Regions from separate parts of the Sinorhizobium sp. M4_45 genome, predicted to be linked through region 2. Evidence: predicted binding sites of a transcription regulator. Region 2 holds the regulator's gene; each other region holds the start of a gene.
The links. Region 2 encodes LexA, which represses DNA repair genes until DNA is damaged. Its sites were predicted from a motif close to TGTTCNNNNTGTGTTCNG; they were not measured.

Region 1 (5,481 bases), on a different contig from region 2:
TGCACGAAGATGCCGTTCAAATAGTAGCGTGTCTCTTCCGTCGAGATGGCGAACTGGGTGCGGTCGATCAGCATCTTGAGATCGGGCGCCTTCAGGCGGAAGGAGTGCGAGAACGTGCCGGCGGTCAGATCGGGAAAATCCGACTGCGGCAGGCACTGCAGCGAAAACTTGGAGCGGCCGGAGGCGACCGTCATCGCCGTGCCTTCCGCATTGGTGACCAGCAGCACCTCCGAGCCGTCCGGCAGCTTGCGGACGATGTCGTAGAGCAGATGCGCCGGAACGGTGGTGGCGCCGGCCTGTTCCACCTGCGCAGGCGTCGCCTCGGTGATCTCCAGGTCGAGGTCGGTCGCCTTCATTTCGAGGCTGGCGCCGTCGGAGCGCAAAAGCACGTTCGAAAGGATCGGGATGGTGTTTCGCCGTTCGACCACGCGGTGGACATGGTTCAGCGATTTCAAAAGGTTGGACCGCTCGAGAGTAATACGCATGGATGCTACCGCTTTCAACCATTGCCGCGCGGGCGAGGGGACCGCCGCGGCGTCAACTGCGTGCCCGGCCGCTCGGCCGGAAGGATGTGGACCGGCAAAATGGCAGAAAGAGAGCCGCAAAAGCAAGGGGTTTTGAGGCCTCTTCCCCAAATGCGAGACTGCAGGCGCGCCCGCCCTTGCCCCGGGCTCCCCGCTCACTCATAAAGGGCGCGAACCCGGCTTGGCCGGAATGGTCGATCGGAATGATCGGGCCGGGAGTGATTGGGAAGGCGGCGTTGCAAAAGCAGCAATCCACGGATGCATCCGAAAAGGAACGGCGGCGCGGTTTTCGCCTGCACGATATCAACATTCCTGCGCGCCCGCTGGAGCCGTGCCTTTATCTCGTGGCAACGCCGATCGGCAATCTCGGCGACATCACGCTGAGAGCCCTCGAGACGCTTGCGGGGGCCGATGTGCTCGCCTGCGAGGACACGCGGGTGACGCGGGTGCTGCTGGACCGCTACGGTATCGTCAATCGGCCCACCGCCTATCACGAGCACAATGCCGCCGAGGCGGGGCCGCGGCTGCTTGCGGCACTCGGCGATGGGAAATCGGTGGCGCTCGTCTCCGATGCCGGTACGCCGCTCGTCTCCGATCCGGGCTACCGCCTGGCGCAGCAGGCGGTCGAGGCGGGATACCGGGTCGTTCCCATACCTGGCCCCTCGGCGCCGCTTGCCGCCCTCGTCGGCTCCGGCCTGCCGAGCGATGCCTTCCTCTTCGCAGGCTTTCTGCCGGTGAAGGACAAGGCGAAGCGCGACCGGCTCGCCGAACTCGCGTCCGTTCCCGCCACTCTCATCTTCTTCGAGTCCCCGCATCGCATTGCCGCGACCGTCACTGCTGCCGCGCAGGTCCTCGGCGCAGACAGGAGGGCGGCCGTCTGCCGCGAACTGACCAAGACCTTCGAGGAGTTCCGCCGCGGAACGCTCGGCGAACTCGCGGCGAGTTACGACGAAAGCGCCAATGTGAAAGGCGAGATCGTCCTCGCGATCGGTCCGCCGGAGGCAAAGCCCCAGCCGGAGGCGGCCGACGTCGACGCCTTGCTCAAGGAACTCGCCCGCGACCTGCCGATGGGCAAGGCCGCGACCGAGGCGGCGCGCCGCACGGGGCTGGCGCGCAAGGAGCTTTACGACCGGCTCCTTCATCTCAAGGATAGCGATGAAGGCTGAGCGACCGGACACCCGCAAGCTGAAGGCGCTGAAGCGGGGCCACATCGCCGAATACCGCGCCGCACTCTGCCTGATGCTCAAGGGCTATCGCATCGTTGCCATGCGCTATCGCACCAGGCTCGGCGAGATCGACATCATCGCCCGGCGCGGCGACCTGGTCGCCTGCGTCGAAGTAAAGGCCCGGATGAGCCTGGACGATGCGGTCTTCGCCGTGACCGACACGGCGCAACGGCGCATCCGGGCGGCAAGCGATCTCTGGCTGTCGCGTCAGGGCGATTTCCACCGCCTGTCGGTGCGATACGACATTGTCGCCGTAGCGCCGTGGCGTTGGCCGCGACACCTGCCGGACGCCTTTTGATAGGCGGGAGCGGCAGGAGCCTTCTTGCCTAACCACGGTACGCATTCTACATCTTGCGGGCTTTTCGGCGGTGCCGCCTCGTCGCGAATACGAGGGGCGGAGCATCGCGTCGAATTGCCGTATAATTCGATTTCTGACCGGCGCCGGTCGAAGGAACTATGCGCATCGTGGATCCAATCGGGAACGGGAAAATGGCAGGAATCGTCAATGTCGGGGTCCAGATGGACCATGTTTCGGGCATCACCATTGCGGGCGATTCGACCTTCGCGATGAGCCTGGAGGCGCAGGCCCGAGGCTACCGCCTGTTCCACTACACGCCCGAAAAGCTGTCGCTCCGGGACGGCAGGGTCTATGCGACCGCGCAGCAGATGCGGTTGCGCGACGTCAAGGGCGACCACTTCACCCTCGGCGAAGAGGAGCGGATCGATCTTTCGACCATGGACGTCATCCTGCTTCGCCAGGATCCGCCATTCGACATGGCCTATATCACTTCGACGCATCTGCTCGAACGGCTGCACCCGAAGACGCTGGTCGTCAACGATCCGGCCTGGGTCAGGAACTCGCCTGAGAAGATCTTCGTGACCGAGTTTCCGGATCTGATGCCCAAGACCCTGATCACTCGCGACCCGGACGAGATCGCCCGCTTCCGCCAGGAGATGGGCGACATCATCCTGAAACCACTCTACGGCAATGGCGGCGCCGGCGTGTTCCACTCCGCCCGTGACGACCGCAATTTCTCGTCGCTCCTCGAAATGTTCGCGCAGATGTTCCGCGAGCCCTATATCGCCCAGGAATATCTGCCGGCGGTGCGCAAGGGCGACAAGCGCATCCTGCTCGTCGACGGCGAGCCGGTCGGCGCGATCAATCGCGTTCCGGCCGAGCACGATTCGCGCTCCAACATGCATGTGGGTGGGCGCGCGGAGGCAACCGACCTGACGGCGCGCGAGCGGGAGATCTGCAACCGCATCGGCCCGGCGCTGAAGGAACGCGGCTTCCTCTTCGTCGGCATCGACGTGATCGGCGATTACCTGACCGAGATCAACGTCACTTCGCCGACCGGCATCCGCGAGGTGAAGAAGTTCGGCGGTGCCGATGTCGCAAGCCTGCTCTGGGACGCGATCGAGAAGAAGCGCGCCTGATCTTTACGAGCCGCCACTCTCGCTCTTGATGTTCTATTATTGTTCTTGTTTTCGAGCGTATTCCGTGCAAGATTTGCGGTTGCAACCGGTTTTGGTTGTGACGGCGTGTGTGGGCCGCCGTGCTGGAGCGGGATTGCGGAAGGACGATGATCCTCCGCGCTCCGCTCGAAATCAGGGGGCAGTATGGTCGCGCGCGTCAGCACGATTGCGTTTCAGGGTATCGAGGGCGTTCCGGTCGACGTCCAGGTGATGGTTGCACCCGGCAAGGTCGGTATGCAGATCGTCGGACTGCCGGACAAGGCGGTGGCCGAAAGCCGCGAGCGCGTCCAGGCGGCGCTTCATGCATCGGGACTGGCGCTTCCCGCCAAGCGGGTGACCGTCAATCTGGCGCCGGCGGACCTACCGAAAGAAGGAAGTCATTTCGATCTCGCCATCGCGCTCGGCCTGATGGCGGCGCTCGGCGCTGTGCCTGCGGACGCGCTGTCCGGCTATGTCGTTATCGGCGAACTCAATCTCGACGGTACCATCGCAGCCGTCGCCGGCGCGCTGCCGGCGGCGATCGGCGCGAATGCGCTCGGCAAGGGGCTGATCTGCCCGGCGGAAAGCGGGCCCGAGGCGGCCTGGGCCGGATCGGAGATCGATATTCTCGCCCCGCGCAGCCTGATCGCCATCGCCAATCATTTCCGCGGCACGCAGGTGCTCTCCCGTCCCGAGCCGGCGGTCCGGGCGGCCGCCGAGGGCCTTCCCGATCTTGCCGACATCAAGGGCCAGGAAAGCGCCAAGCGGGCGCTGGAGGTCGCAGCGGCGGGCAATCACAATCTGCTGATGGTCGGCCCGCCCGGGTCGGGCAAGTCGATGCTTGCGGCGCGGCTCCCCTCCATCCTGCCGCCGCTTTCGCCCGCCGAACTGCTCGAAGTCTCGATGATCCATTCGATCGCCGGGCAATTGCCGGGCGGCAAGCTTTCGGACCGCCGGCCCTTCCGCGCGCCGCACCATTCCGCCACCATGGCGGCGCTGATCGGCGGCGGCTTCCGCGCGAAGCCGGGAGAGGCGTCGCTCGCCCATAACGGCGTGCTCTTTCTCGACGAGCTTCCGGAATTTGCACCACAGACGCTCGACGCTCTGCGCCAGCCGCTCGAAACCGCCACCTGCATCATCGCGCGGGCCAATCATCGCGTCACCTATCCGGCGGCGATCCAGCTCATTGCCGCCATGAATCCCTGCCGCTGCGGCATGGCCGGCGAGCCGGGCCGGAGCTGCGCCCGCGGGCCGCGCTGCATGGCCGATTATCAGGCGCGGATCTCCGGGCCGCTGATGGATCGCATCGATATCCGCGTCGACGTCCCGGCTGTCAGCGCCGCCGACTTGATCCGCCCCGGCACATCCGAGCCGAGCGCCGCCGTCGCCCGCCGCGTCGCCCGCGCCCGCGAGCTGCAGAGAGACCGCTTCGCCGGCCTCGGTCATCCCGAGCTGACGAGCAACGCCCGCTCATCGACGACGATGATCGAAAAGATCGCCGAGCCCGACGCCGCCGGCCTGCAGCTTCTGCGCGACGCGGCGGAGAAGATGAAATTTTCGGCGCGCGGCTACCACCGGGTGCTGAAGGTCGCCCGCACCCTCGCCGACCTCGACGAGGCGCCGACGGTCGGCCGCATCCATCTCGCCGAAGCGATCTCCTACAGGGTGGCGGGAGAGAGACTACCCGTCGCCGCGTAGGGGGCCGGCGTCGATGGAAAAAGCCGTCACCCTACGCGCGGGAGAGGCCGGGTCAGGGGCCGAAAGTTCGATTTGATTTCATTTCGACGGAGAAGAAGGGAGCTGCGGGTTTGCCGCGAGTCCCTTCGCCCCGCCTGCGGGGAGAAGGTGGCCGGCAGGCCGATCAGGGGCGCTCGCCGGCACCTCCGGCGCTACGCTCCCAATCCCTCGAACAGCACCGTCGAAAGATATCGTTCGGCAAAGGACGGTATGATCACGACGATATTCTTGCCGGCATTTTCCCCGCGCTGTCCCACCTCTATCGCCGCCTGGAGCGCGGCACCGGCGGAGATGCCGACCGGCACGCCTTCGAGTCTTGCGACGAGCCGCGCCGCCTCTATGGCCTCGCCGGCATTTACCGTGACGACTTCGTCATAGACGCTCGTGTCGAGGATCGCCGGTGCGAAACCGGCGCCGATACCCTGGATCTTGTGCGGACCCGGGGCGCCGCCGGAAAGGATAGGGGATTCTTCGGGCTCGACGGCGATCACCTTGACCGACGGCTTGCGGGCTTTAAGCACCTGGCCGGCACCGGTGAT
Region 2 (5,481 bases):
ACGATATTCCCTCGATGCGCCGACGGCGGCGCAAGCTGGCCGTATGGTGGGCCCGATGGCGCAGCAAGCCGAACTCGTCCGGCAGATCCTGAGAGGTGGGCCTCGCGAAGAGTTCCGCCAGCATCCGGATGCAGCGCATTTCAGTCGGCGGAATTGCGCGGCTTTCGACGTCGTTTGGGCAGGAGGGCGACAATGACGCAGGCGAGGACCAAAGCGACCGGCCAGAAATCGGTGGCCTGGTCCCAACTCCACCTCCACATTTCATAGCCCTCCAGGTGAGGCGGCGGCAGCTTTGCGCTGATCTCGAAATCACGTTTCTCGCGGCCGTGGAAGTGTCCGATGGCGAAGGCGAGGCCGATGATCAGCGCCAGCCTTCTCGGCGCAATCGCCATGAACAGGAGGGCGACGACTGCTGCAATACAGAAGCCCTCGACCACATGCCCGAGCCAGTCGAAGTGGCGCTGAATGTAGCCCCAAGGAATATCCATCACGTCGCGCTTCGAGTGCCGCCTCCCGATGAGGCCGGCCGAGGGACCGCTATATCACAACCGCCGATCACGAGACCACACGATCCTCGAGGTTTCGCCCTTCGCGGACGTCTTCGGGAGCGTGGGCGAGCTCGTCCTTCTTCCAGTATCCGGGCGCTGAGTGTGGTCGCAAAGTACAACTTGTAGTTAATCCAAAGTGGTCAATAGACAGGAACATCACGTTCGGCAACATTGGAGCGCTTTCAGGAAAAGGGTGTAACGGTCTTCCGTAGGAAGTCCGTATTTTCATAGCGTTAGCTCGTCACTCCGACGGGGCCCGACGAAGTCGGCGCCGCGAAGGCCGTCCGGGTTTCCCAAGACGAGCATCGCTTACTGTACAGCACTGTGGAGAGAAAAATGGCGCATCTGATCGGTGGCATCGCCCCTTGGCTCGGGCTGGACAACCACATCTTCGGAACGAACGATCCGGACATTATCTTCGGAGACCCGTTCACGACCGGCAATAGCCTGGGAGTCTCCGAAATCGGCGGCTTCCTGTCTTCGGGGCAGGGTGGCCGCGACAGCCTTGACGGCCTTGGGGGCAACGACACGCTCTTCGGCGACGCTTGGACGATCTCCAATCAGGGGCGTGGTGGCGACGACCAGCTCGACGGCGGCGCCGGCGACGACACGCTGTACGGCGATGCCTTCCAGATCGATGCGATTGATTCCGCTATCGTCGCCGGAGGGAATGATCGTCTCTCGGGCGGCAAAGGCAACGATACACTCTATGGCGATGGCTACAATTGCCTCAGAGGACGTGGTGGAGACGACTGGCTCGACGGCGGCGCCGGAGACGATACTCTCTCGGGCGACGCTTTCTCCCTGGGCGATTTTTTCGTTGGCGGGAACGATCGACTCCAGGGCGGAGAGGGCCATGACAAGCTCTACGGCGATGGCCTCGACCAGGGCGTCGTGGAATCCGGGATTGGCGGGAACGACCACCTCTATGGTGATTCGGGCAATGACTTTCTCGTTGGAGACATTCTTTTCTCACGTGGCGGCAGTGGCGGCGACGACCTGCTCGACGGAGGCAAAGGCAATGACGTCCTGTATGGCGATGCAGAGGTCGGCGTGGACACCGCGGGTGGGAACGACCTCTTGATCGGCGGCACCGGTAACGATCAGCTCTGGGGCGATGGTCGACTGACCGCAGCCTTCGCGGTCGAGACCGGTGCCGATCAGTTCCTGTTTTCACGAAACAGTGGTCGGGATGAGATCTTCGACTTTGAATTGGACAAGGACGTCATCCAAATCGCTGGCTATGGCTACGACGACTTCGCTGATTTTTTGCCCAACATCGGCAACGATGCTGACGGGAACGCTGTCCTGCAGTTGAATGGTACCGTCGATCAGGTCACTCTGATCGGCATCCACGCCGCCGACCTCAGCGCTGCCAACTTCGTCTTTGCGGGCGCGGATTTCGCCTTCGTCTGACGGAGGTAAGATTTGTCGGCAACAAAGCTGAATAGCGGTGGATTTTTTGGAGGCCTCGCCCGGAATTGAACCGGGGTACAAGGATTTGCAGTCCTCTGCGTCACCACTCCGCCACGAGGCCTCTACGATTTGCGATTTTTCAAATCGTGGCGCGGATTTAGAATGATTGCCCGCAATCCGCAAGAGGGTACATTTGGAATAGGGTCTTTTTTATTCTGTATAAATAGGGCTTCGGTTCTGTGGAGGCGTGGCCATAGCGCCCCAAGGCGCAATGGCCCCACTTCTAACGCTTTGAAATTGCGTACTTCCGTGGGAAACACCTGCACACCTGGTCGGGAGGCTAGTGGTACCGCCGGATGAGGCCGACAAGCCTGCCTTGGATCTTGACCCGATCCGGACCGAATATCCGCGTCTCGTAAGCCGGATTGGCGGCTTCGAGCGCAATTGAGGCGCCCTTGCGACGGAAACGCTTCAGAGTTGCTTCCTCGTCGTCGATCAGGGCGACGACGATATCCCCGGGGGTGGCAGTGCTTCCGTTCCGGATGATCACCGTATCGCCATCGAGGATGCCGGCCTCGATCATCGAATCACCCTTGATCTCGAGAGCGTAGTGCTCGCCGCTGCCGATCATTTCGACCGGTACGGAAATATCGTGCATGTTGTTCTGGATTGCGGAAATCGGCACGCCGGCGGCAATGCGGCCCATGACCGGAACAGCGACCGACGCGATCTCGGCCGGGGGCGCCGGTTTCGGTGCGGGGGGCGGGGCCGCAGGCTTGCCCAGACTGCCTTCGATCACGCTCGGCGAAAAGCCGCGGCGGACCTGCGAAACACCGGCATAGGCCTCCGGCAGCTTGATGACTTCGAGGGCTCGAGCGCGATTCGGTAGCCGGCGAATGAACCCGCGCTCTTCGAGTGCGGTGATCAGACGATGGATGCCCGATTTGGAGGCAAGGTCGAGGGCATCTTTCATCTCGTCGAAGGACGGCGGAACCCCGGATTCCTTCATTCGTTCATGAATGAACAGAAGCAATTCCTGTTGCTTGCGGGTCAGCATGGCGTCACTCCAGAATCGCGAAACAAATCAAGAACAGAACCTATCTGTTCCATATGTGTTCCGCAAGTGCCTAAAATTCCGTGAATACCGCTTGCTGCTGAATGCCTGCCCGCTTCCGATCCGGCGTGTCGTTGGCGATCGCTCGGAATGTCGGGGCAGGGGGCGATACGCTCTCGCATGTTTGGCTTACAGCGGCCGCCCCAGTCGCTCGCCTATGCCATGCTAATAGGCAAGCCGCAGTCCGCCCGGCGTAAGAACGTCGAATTCAGGCTCGGGATAGGGCCCGTACCACTGGGTATAGGTCGTGTTGGTCGAGCCTGTGCTGGCGCACCCCGAAAGGGCGAAGAGGGAAAAAATTACGGCTGCCACCAAAGATTTAACAGGCATGTTTTTCTCCACTCGCGGGAGTTGCCCAGACCTCGAACGGGTCAGACTAAAACTTTCTCTCAAATCAGCTTTTTTGGCAAGCGCGCCGAGCCGCGGCATCGCCCGGGCTCTGGCAACCTGACGTCCGGCATCGGTGGAAGTTACCTCAGGTAAGACCTGTCACCTAGGTGTCCGGGTTGGACAAGAGGGGAATGGTGGAGTCGAAGGGAGTCGAACCCTCGACCTCCGCAGTGCGATTGCGGCGCTCTCCCAACTGAGCTACGACCCCACTGGTCACTCGTTGTATAAGATTTTTCGGCCCCGCGCGCCAGTGCATTCCGTCTTCCGGCTTCACCCTTGCTGCCCGGTAGGGCACGCTGCAATTCATCCACCCGAATATCGCCCCTTCGCGATGGAGTCCCAAAGCAGCTTCTTCCGCTCCGGCAGGTGACGCAAAGCGTCGGAAGGGCAGGGCAGCCACGAGCCTTGCGGGTGGGGAAGACGGCCATCAGTGACGAGAAGCTGGGAATTCCGGCGTGCCCGGATCAATTCTGAAATGGCGGAAGAGGTGGGATTCGAACCCACGGTGCGCTTTCACGCACGCCGGTTTTCAAGACCGGTGCCTTAAACCGCTCGGCCACTCTTCCGGGTGATTGCGGAGCTTCGTGAAATTCGTTTCCGAGTTCTCGATTGACCGGCGATCGCTACCGGGTTTGCTGCCCATTCACCAACGGCTGGCTTTTTAGCAGCTTTGATCACAGCGTCAACTTGCTCTGGAGCATTTGCTTGCATTCGAGGCGTGCCGCGCCGCATACGCCCGTGGCACGGTTGTGGGCTATCGTCACGGGCGGAGTCCGCTGTCCGGCGCCGCAGGCGGACTTTCGTCGCCTGCCCGGGCGACGTAGGCCGCGACGTCCCGGCTTCTGCCGTCCAGGAGCGCCGCTCCGGCAAGCAGATAAACGGCAATCGCCAACATCGACAGGAGCATTATGCCTAAGGGCAGGCCGGTTGCCGCCCGTCGCTCCGGCGGCCCATAATCGTATCTGTCGTCCATTGCGATATCCTCTCGGACGTTGGGCCGGAGCACGGGGCAGCACGCCAACCGGGGACGGAGCCTCAGAGTTGCACCGACGGGAAGCTTCGGCCAGCTCTGAGGCCGCCGCACCCCGCGGCCGACGAGCCGCGTGGGTGCTTATTGCGATATGTGTCGGCAGGGGAACCCGGCAACGGGTTTCGGACCTTTGGCGCGCTCTATCGGACTATGGTCCAGCGGCTCATTTACGTTCCGTAAACCATAGCGAGCGTTTTTTAGCGTCCGTTCGTCCTCCGGTTCGCAATTTCGCCTTGTTGTTGTCATGATTGTTCGGCTGTTCCGTTTCGGGACGGCGAAGTTCTCGCGGGGGAACTACTGCACGATTGCGACGATCGTTGCGCGTTCGGTCGGATGCGTGAGCGCTGCAGGAGCGGATTTCGGGTGCGGCTTTGCGAATGATCTTGTGGGACAGATGACATCCAATAACGGTGCGGCATATCTTGTGAGGGGGCTCCGTCTCGCAGCGGTTCCGTTGCTTTGCGCGGTGCTTGCGGCCTGCGGATCGACGACGTCGAGCGTCAAGAAGACCAAGTCGCGGAGCAAGGAATACTTCGCCGAGTCCGTCTATGGCGTCAAAGCCAGCCCCAGAGTCGCTACCGGAAACAACATTCCCAAGGGCGGTGGCCGCTACCAGGTAGGCAAACCCTATCAGGTCAAAGGCAAGTGGTATCAGCCGAAGGAGGATTTCGGCTACAACAAGAGCGGGATGGCCTCCTGGTACGGGTCTGCCTTCCATGGCCGGCTGACGGCCAATGGCGAGGTCTATGACAAGCATCACCTTTCGGCCGCTCACCCGACGTTTCCGCTGCCGAGCTATGCGCGCGTGACCAACCTGGAGAACGGCACGTCCGTCATCGTGCGTGTCAATGATCGCGGCCCCTATGAATACGGCCGGATCATCGACGTCTCTTCGAAAACCGCCGACCTGCTGGACATCAAGCGCAAGGGAAGCGCCAATGTTCGCGTTCAATATGTCGGTCGTGCGCCGCTCGAAGGCAATG
Region 3 (5,481 bases), on a different contig from region 2:
TGATGCTGGCAGAGTCCACGCCGCCCGTAGAGCCTGCGCCACCCGCCGATCGCGTCGAGAGGATGAAAGTAGGAAGCCCACGTCTCCGTCGACACGGTCTCGCCACGGTCGTGCTTGCGAAAGCGGTATTCGTTCAGCAGTTTCAGCGTCACGCTGTTGAACAGACTGAAGGGCGGAGAAAAAGGCACGGCGAGCCTCGGCCCCTTCGGGATGTCAGGATATTCGCAAGCGCCGTCGGCGTGATCCGCGGCGAACAGCACGCCCCTCCCCATGCGCCGTCCCGTCGCGAGTTGGTCGACCCAGGCTACGAAATACTCGTGCTCCTCTTCGGCTCGTTCGGCCAGCGTGAAATATCGATCGAGGCTGTCGAAGCGATGCACGTGCCGCTGGACATGCGGCGACGGCACCTTCATCAGCCGAAGCTCGACGTCGAGGATCAGCCCGGTCAGTCCCAGGCCGCCGATCGTCGCAGCGAAGAGCTCTGCATTCTCCTCGGGCGAGCAGACCAGGCGTTCGCCCGTCGAACGCAGCAGGGTCAGACGCCGGACGTGATTGCCGAAGGAGCCGCGCGCATGGTGATTGCCGCTGTGGACGTCGTTGGCGACGGCACCGCCGACGGTGACGAGGCCCGTCGCCGGCGTCACGGGAAGAAAAAAGCGGTGCGGGACGGCGCGCGCGAGCAGGTCGGCAAGGATAGCGCCGGCCTCGCAGCGAATGGTCCCACTTCCCGGATCGAAAGACAGGATGCGGTTATGCCTCCTGCTTGCGATAAGGGTCCCAAGTTCATTGCGGCAAACGTCGCCATAGCTCAGGCCATTGCCCACGGGAAGAAACGCCATGGGCCCCACCGAGCTCATGCCGTCCTCGTAGTCATCGGGTGAAACGGTCGGTTGAGAGCGGTTTCCAAACCGCCCTGCGTTCTCGGAATCGTCCATCCTCATTGCCGCCGTCAACTCCACAACCGATCGCGTTAGTCTAGAGCGGGGTGAGGAAAAGTGTGTGCGGTTTTCCGCCCGCATCCCGCTCCAACTTCTTGGAATCGATCACGTTCATGTTTTTAGGCCGACCCGACCTAAAAACATCGTGATCTAGCGGTCGAGAATCCAGTTCAGCGCCTCTCGCCAGTCCGTCATCCTGATCGGAGTTCCATGCGAACCTGTTTCGAACAGGACGAAGCGGGCAGGATAGTCCTTCGATCTGAGGCTGCGATAGAACGCGATCTGGGACTCGGCCGGATAGACGCTGTCGCGGCTGCCGTGGCTGAAGAATATCGGCAGCCGCGCCCCGTAGGCCGCACTTTTGCGAAAGTCGGGGTCGGCTGGACCGCCCATGATCATCATGCCGCCAAGGGCCGAGACGGTTGCCTCTTGGCGGGCTATGCCCCAGCAGATGAAGCTTCCCATGGAGGCACAGGAAAGGACCACCGGCCGGCCGCCGGAGCGCTTCGCGGCGAAACGGATCAGAGCCGAAATATCCGCTACGCCCGCGGCATCGAAGGACCTGACGCTTGGAGCGTAATAGGTACCGCCATTGACGACAGTCAGATTTTTGAGGCGATTGAAATTGCCCCCGAACGAGAAATCATTGGCACCGAGACGGCGGTCGCCGCCGCGACCATGGATGAAGATCACGGTGAATGCGGCGCCGCGATCGGGGCCGACGCGGGTGGCTTCAAGCCCCCGCTCGCCCAGACCGAGCGTCTCGTTCACCTGCACGCTCTTGACACCGAGCGACACGTAAGCGCGCTTCACCCGCCGCTCGGGGATCTGGTCGCGCTCGTTGATGTCGCGGAGCTCCTGGTAGTCGACAACGCGGAAGTCGCCGCCATCCGCCTCCTGAAGCAGCTTGCTATAGCGAAACAGCGCATCCTTGTAGGGCTCAAGGGGTTCGGCCCTTGCGGAAACGGCAAGGCTCGCGAGAAGAAGCGCGCCGATCAGATGCCGTATGGAGAAAAGAATTGTGGACATGGACACCCGATCGGCTCCCTCGTTCGGCGCATGCCTTGCCACCGGCGCCTCGGCCAAGCAACACTGGCGCGGCAATTCTGGCTCATTAAAGGGTATTTCTTCCTCCGGGGCATCGAAATTCGCCTTTTGTTCGCTCTTCCGGCGAGACTCTGGCAGAATTCCGGTGATTCGCGCGACAAAGGATGGCGGCCGCGCCGCGGTCTTGCTATGGCCTAGCCGACACTTAGACAGGAACGATCTGAACGCTTCATGGACGACAGCAGCGACCTTTTTTCCGCTATGCCCCAACAGCCGAAGCCGGCGGATGCCGCGCCACGCAAGCCCGCGGCCCCCGTCGCCGGTAACGAAGCGCCGCGCCCCGCACCCAAGACGAGCGACGGCAGCGACTACGACGCTTCGGCAATCGAGGTGCTGGAAGGTCTGGAGCCGGTCCGGCGCCGTCCAGGCATGTATATCGGCGGGACCGACGAAAAGGCGCTGCATCATCTGTTCGCCGAGGTCATCGACAACTCGATGGACGAGGCGGTCGCGGGGCACGCCAACTTCATCGATGTGAGCCTGGACGCCGACGGCTACCTGACGGTGACCGACAACGGCCGCGGCATCCCGGTCGAGAACCACCCGAAATTTCCCGGCAAGTCGACGCTCGAAGTGGTGATGACGGTGCTGCATGCCGGCGGCAAGTTCGACGGCAAGGCCTATGAGACTTCCGGCGGCCTGCACGGCGTCGGTGTTTCGGTGGTCAACGCACTGTCGGACGACCTTGAAGTCGAGGTTGCACGCAACCGCCGGCTCTATCGCCAGCGCTTCTCCCGCGGCATCGCGCAGGGCGGCCTGGAGGACCTGGGTGACGTACACAACCGGCGCGGCACCAGGGTCCGCTTCCACCCCGACCCGCAGATCTTCGGACCGCATGCCCGCTTCGAGCCGGCGCGGCTTTTCCGAATGGCCCGCTCCAAGGCCTATCTCTTCGGCGGCGTCGAAATCCGCTGGTCCTGCGATCCGGCGCTCCTGCCGGAAGGTTCGGAAATCCCGGACAGGGCCGTGTTTCATTTTCCCGGCGGTCTCAAGGACTATCTCGCCGCCACGCTCGGCAAGGAATTCACCGTCACCCGCGAGATTTTTGCCGGCAAATCGGAAAAGTCCGGCGGCCACGGTTCGCTCGAATGGGCGGTCACCTGGTATGGCGGCGATCAGCAGATCCATTCCTACTGCAACACCATCCCGACACCCGAAGGGGGAACGCACGAGGCGGGCCTGCGCATTGCGCTGACGAAGGGGCTCAAGAACTACGCCGAGCTCACCCAGAACAAGCGCGCTGCGATCGTCACCACGGACGATGTCATGATCTCCGCGGCAGGCATGCTCTCGGTCTTCATTCGCGAGCCGGAATTCGTCGGTCAGACGAAGGACAAGCTGGCAACGGTGGAGGCGCAGCGGATCGTCGAAAACGCGCTTCGCGATCCTTTCGACCATTACCTCGCCGACAATCCGGCAGAGGCGGCCAAGCTTCTCGACTGGGTGGTGGAGCGCGCCGAAGAGCGCGTACGGCGGCGCAAGGAAAAGGAAGTCAGCCGCAAGACGGCGGTCCGCAAGCTGCGCCTGCCGGGCAAGCTCGCGGACTGCGCCCAGAATACGGCGGAAGGTGCCGAACTCTTCATCGTCGAAGGGGACTCGGCCGGCGGATCGGCCAAACAGGCGCGCAACCGCGCCAACCAGGCGATCCTGCCGCTGCGCGGCAAGATTCTCAACGTCGCCAGCGCCGGCCGGGAGAAGCTCGGTGCCAATCAGCAGATCGGCGATCTCGTCCAGGCGCTCGGCTGCGGCACGCGCTCGAAGTATCGCGAAGAGGACCTGCGCTACGAGCGCATCATCATCATGACCGACGCCGACGTCGACGGTGCGCACATCGCATCTCTTCTGATCACCTTCTTCTACCAGGAAATGCCGGAGCTGATTCGCGGCGGCCATCTCTATCTCGCCGTGCCGCCGCTCTATCGCCTGAGCCAGGGTTCCAAGACGCTTTATGCCCGCGACGACGCGCATCGCGAAGAGCTGATGCGGACGGAGTTCAATGGCCGCGGCAAAGTCGAACTCGGGCGGTTCAAAGGCCTCGGCGAGATGCTGCCCGCGCAGCTCAAGGAAACCACGATGGACCCGGCCAAGCGGACGCTCCTCAAGGTCGAAATCGACGATGTCGACTTCGAGGGTACCCGCGATGCCGTCGACAGCCTGATGGGAACGAAAGCCGAGGCCCGCTTCCGTTTCATCCAGGAGCGCGCCGTTTTTGCGGACAACCTGGATATCTGAAACGCGTGATCGCCCTCACGGCTCCTGCCGAACCGGTTTTTCCATGAATAGGCTCAGCGGATCCGGCAGATAGGTGCCGAAGGGCGGGCGCTCCACGTAGCCGGATGCCCTGTACAGGCCGATCGCTTCCGGCTGATGGATGCCGGTCTCAAGACGGATCGCCGTCAGACCGAGCTTTGCCGCTTTGGCTTCAAGGGCCGATATGAGCAGCTTGCCAATCTTCAGCCCCCTCGCCTCCGGGTCGATGAACATCCGCTTGATCTCGGCCGTACCGTCGCCTGCTTCGACGAGGCCACAGCAGCCGACGATTTCGCCGTCACGTCGAGCGACGAAAAAGGATACGGCCGGCTGCTCCAACTGAGACAGATCGACCAGATGATTGCTTTCGGCCGGATAGAGCGATGCCGCATAGGCGTCGGACAATTCGAGCAGGCGGATGACGGCCGGCTGGCGCGGCGACTCTTCGGCGATGGTTACGGCGGTCATTTCAGTCTCTCCCCATGCACGATCGTAAGCTGGATGTGAGCTTCCAAAGGAATCGATTCGGTCCCGCCCCGGAAGCGCCCGGTTCCAACGCTCTAACGCCGAAGGACGCCGGGACCAATACGCCAAACGACGCAAGTTCGCAGCTATCACAATCAATCCGCGTGACGGGGAGAAACAATTTGTTTCAGGCCCGGCCGGCCTTTGCCCTTCTTTGGAAAGAATCGGACGGCCATAAACAGGGAGTCGCCATCATCTGAACGGAAGAAGTGACCATGAAAGCCGCCCTGATCGTCATGACCATTCTCGGTTGCGACGACAACGTGACCCAATGCCATTACATCTCGACCGTGAACGGCGACTGGCCGTCGATCGTGCAGTGCGACGCGGAATCGCAAAAGGAACTGCCGCGGTTCTCCGACAGGAGCTACCCGGTCGTGGTGGCCGTGTGCGAGAGCTCAGGGCCGGGCATGACGGCGGAAACCGAGCCGGTTCCGGAGATGAATGCAACGCTTCCGACCGAGCCGGGCCTGCAGCAAAACACACCCCCAGCGGCGGAAGGCGGAGAACCAACCTTGCCGAGGCGCGCTTTGGCATTGATCAGCGGCGCGGTACCCGACCGGGAGAAACTGAAGGCGATCGTCAGCGCACCGGTCCACTACGTCGAAGACGGCTATTCGTGGGTGGCGCGCCGATTCGGCAATTGAGGTAATCAAGTCCT

Region 1: the regulator LexA is predicted to act here: its motif matches at 3,217-3,234, upstream of CN933_RS14340 (YifB family Mg chelatase-like AAA ATPase).
Region 3: the regulator LexA is predicted to act here: its motif matches at 2,084-2,101, upstream of parE (DNA topoisomerase IV subunit B).

The regions. Positions count from the first base shown of each region.
Region 1 is NZ_NWVE01000004.1:260,014-265,494, forward strand. Features, by position in the region: gene dnaN (DNA polymerase III subunit beta) at 1-485, opposite strand, end outside; gene rsmI (16S rRNA (cytidine(1402)-2'-O)-methyltransferase) at 728-1,690, shown strand; gene CN933_RS14330 (YraN family protein) at 1,680-2,048, shown strand; gene gshB (glutathione synthase) at 2,240-3,187, shown strand; gene CN933_RS14340 (YifB family Mg chelatase-like AAA ATPase) at 3,371-4,903, shown strand; gene cysK (cysteine synthase A) at 5,095-5,481, opposite strand, start outside.
Region 2 is NZ_NWVE01000001.1:1,089,118-1,094,598, forward strand. Features, by position in the region: gene CN933_RS05555 (membrane protein) at 1-92, shown strand, start outside; gene CN933_RS05560 (hypothetical protein) at 141-488, opposite strand; gene CN933_RS05565 (calcium-binding protein) at 885-1,964, shown strand; tRNA gene CN933_RS05570 (tRNA-Cys) at 2,012-2,085, opposite strand; gene lexA (transcriptional repressor LexA) at 2,305-3,021, opposite strand; gene CN933_RS05580 (hypothetical protein) at 3,244-3,408, opposite strand; tRNA gene CN933_RS05585 (tRNA-Ala) at 3,601-3,676, opposite strand; tRNA gene CN933_RS05590 (tRNA-Ser) at 3,945-4,034, opposite strand; gene CN933_RS05595 (hypothetical protein) at 4,229-4,441, opposite strand; gene CN933_RS05600 (septal ring lytic transglycosylase RlpA family protein) at 4,893-5,481, shown strand, end outside.
Region 3 is NZ_NWVE01000012.1:191,809-197,289, forward strand. Features, by position in the region: gene CN933_RS27305 (FAD-binding oxidoreductase) at 1-941, opposite strand, end outside; gene CN933_RS27310 (alpha/beta hydrolase) at 1,089-2,024, opposite strand; gene parE (DNA topoisomerase IV subunit B) at 2,217-4,277, shown strand; gene CN933_RS27320 (GNAT family N-acetyltransferase) at 4,293-4,763, opposite strand; gene CN933_RS27325 (hypothetical protein) at 5,036-5,467, shown strand.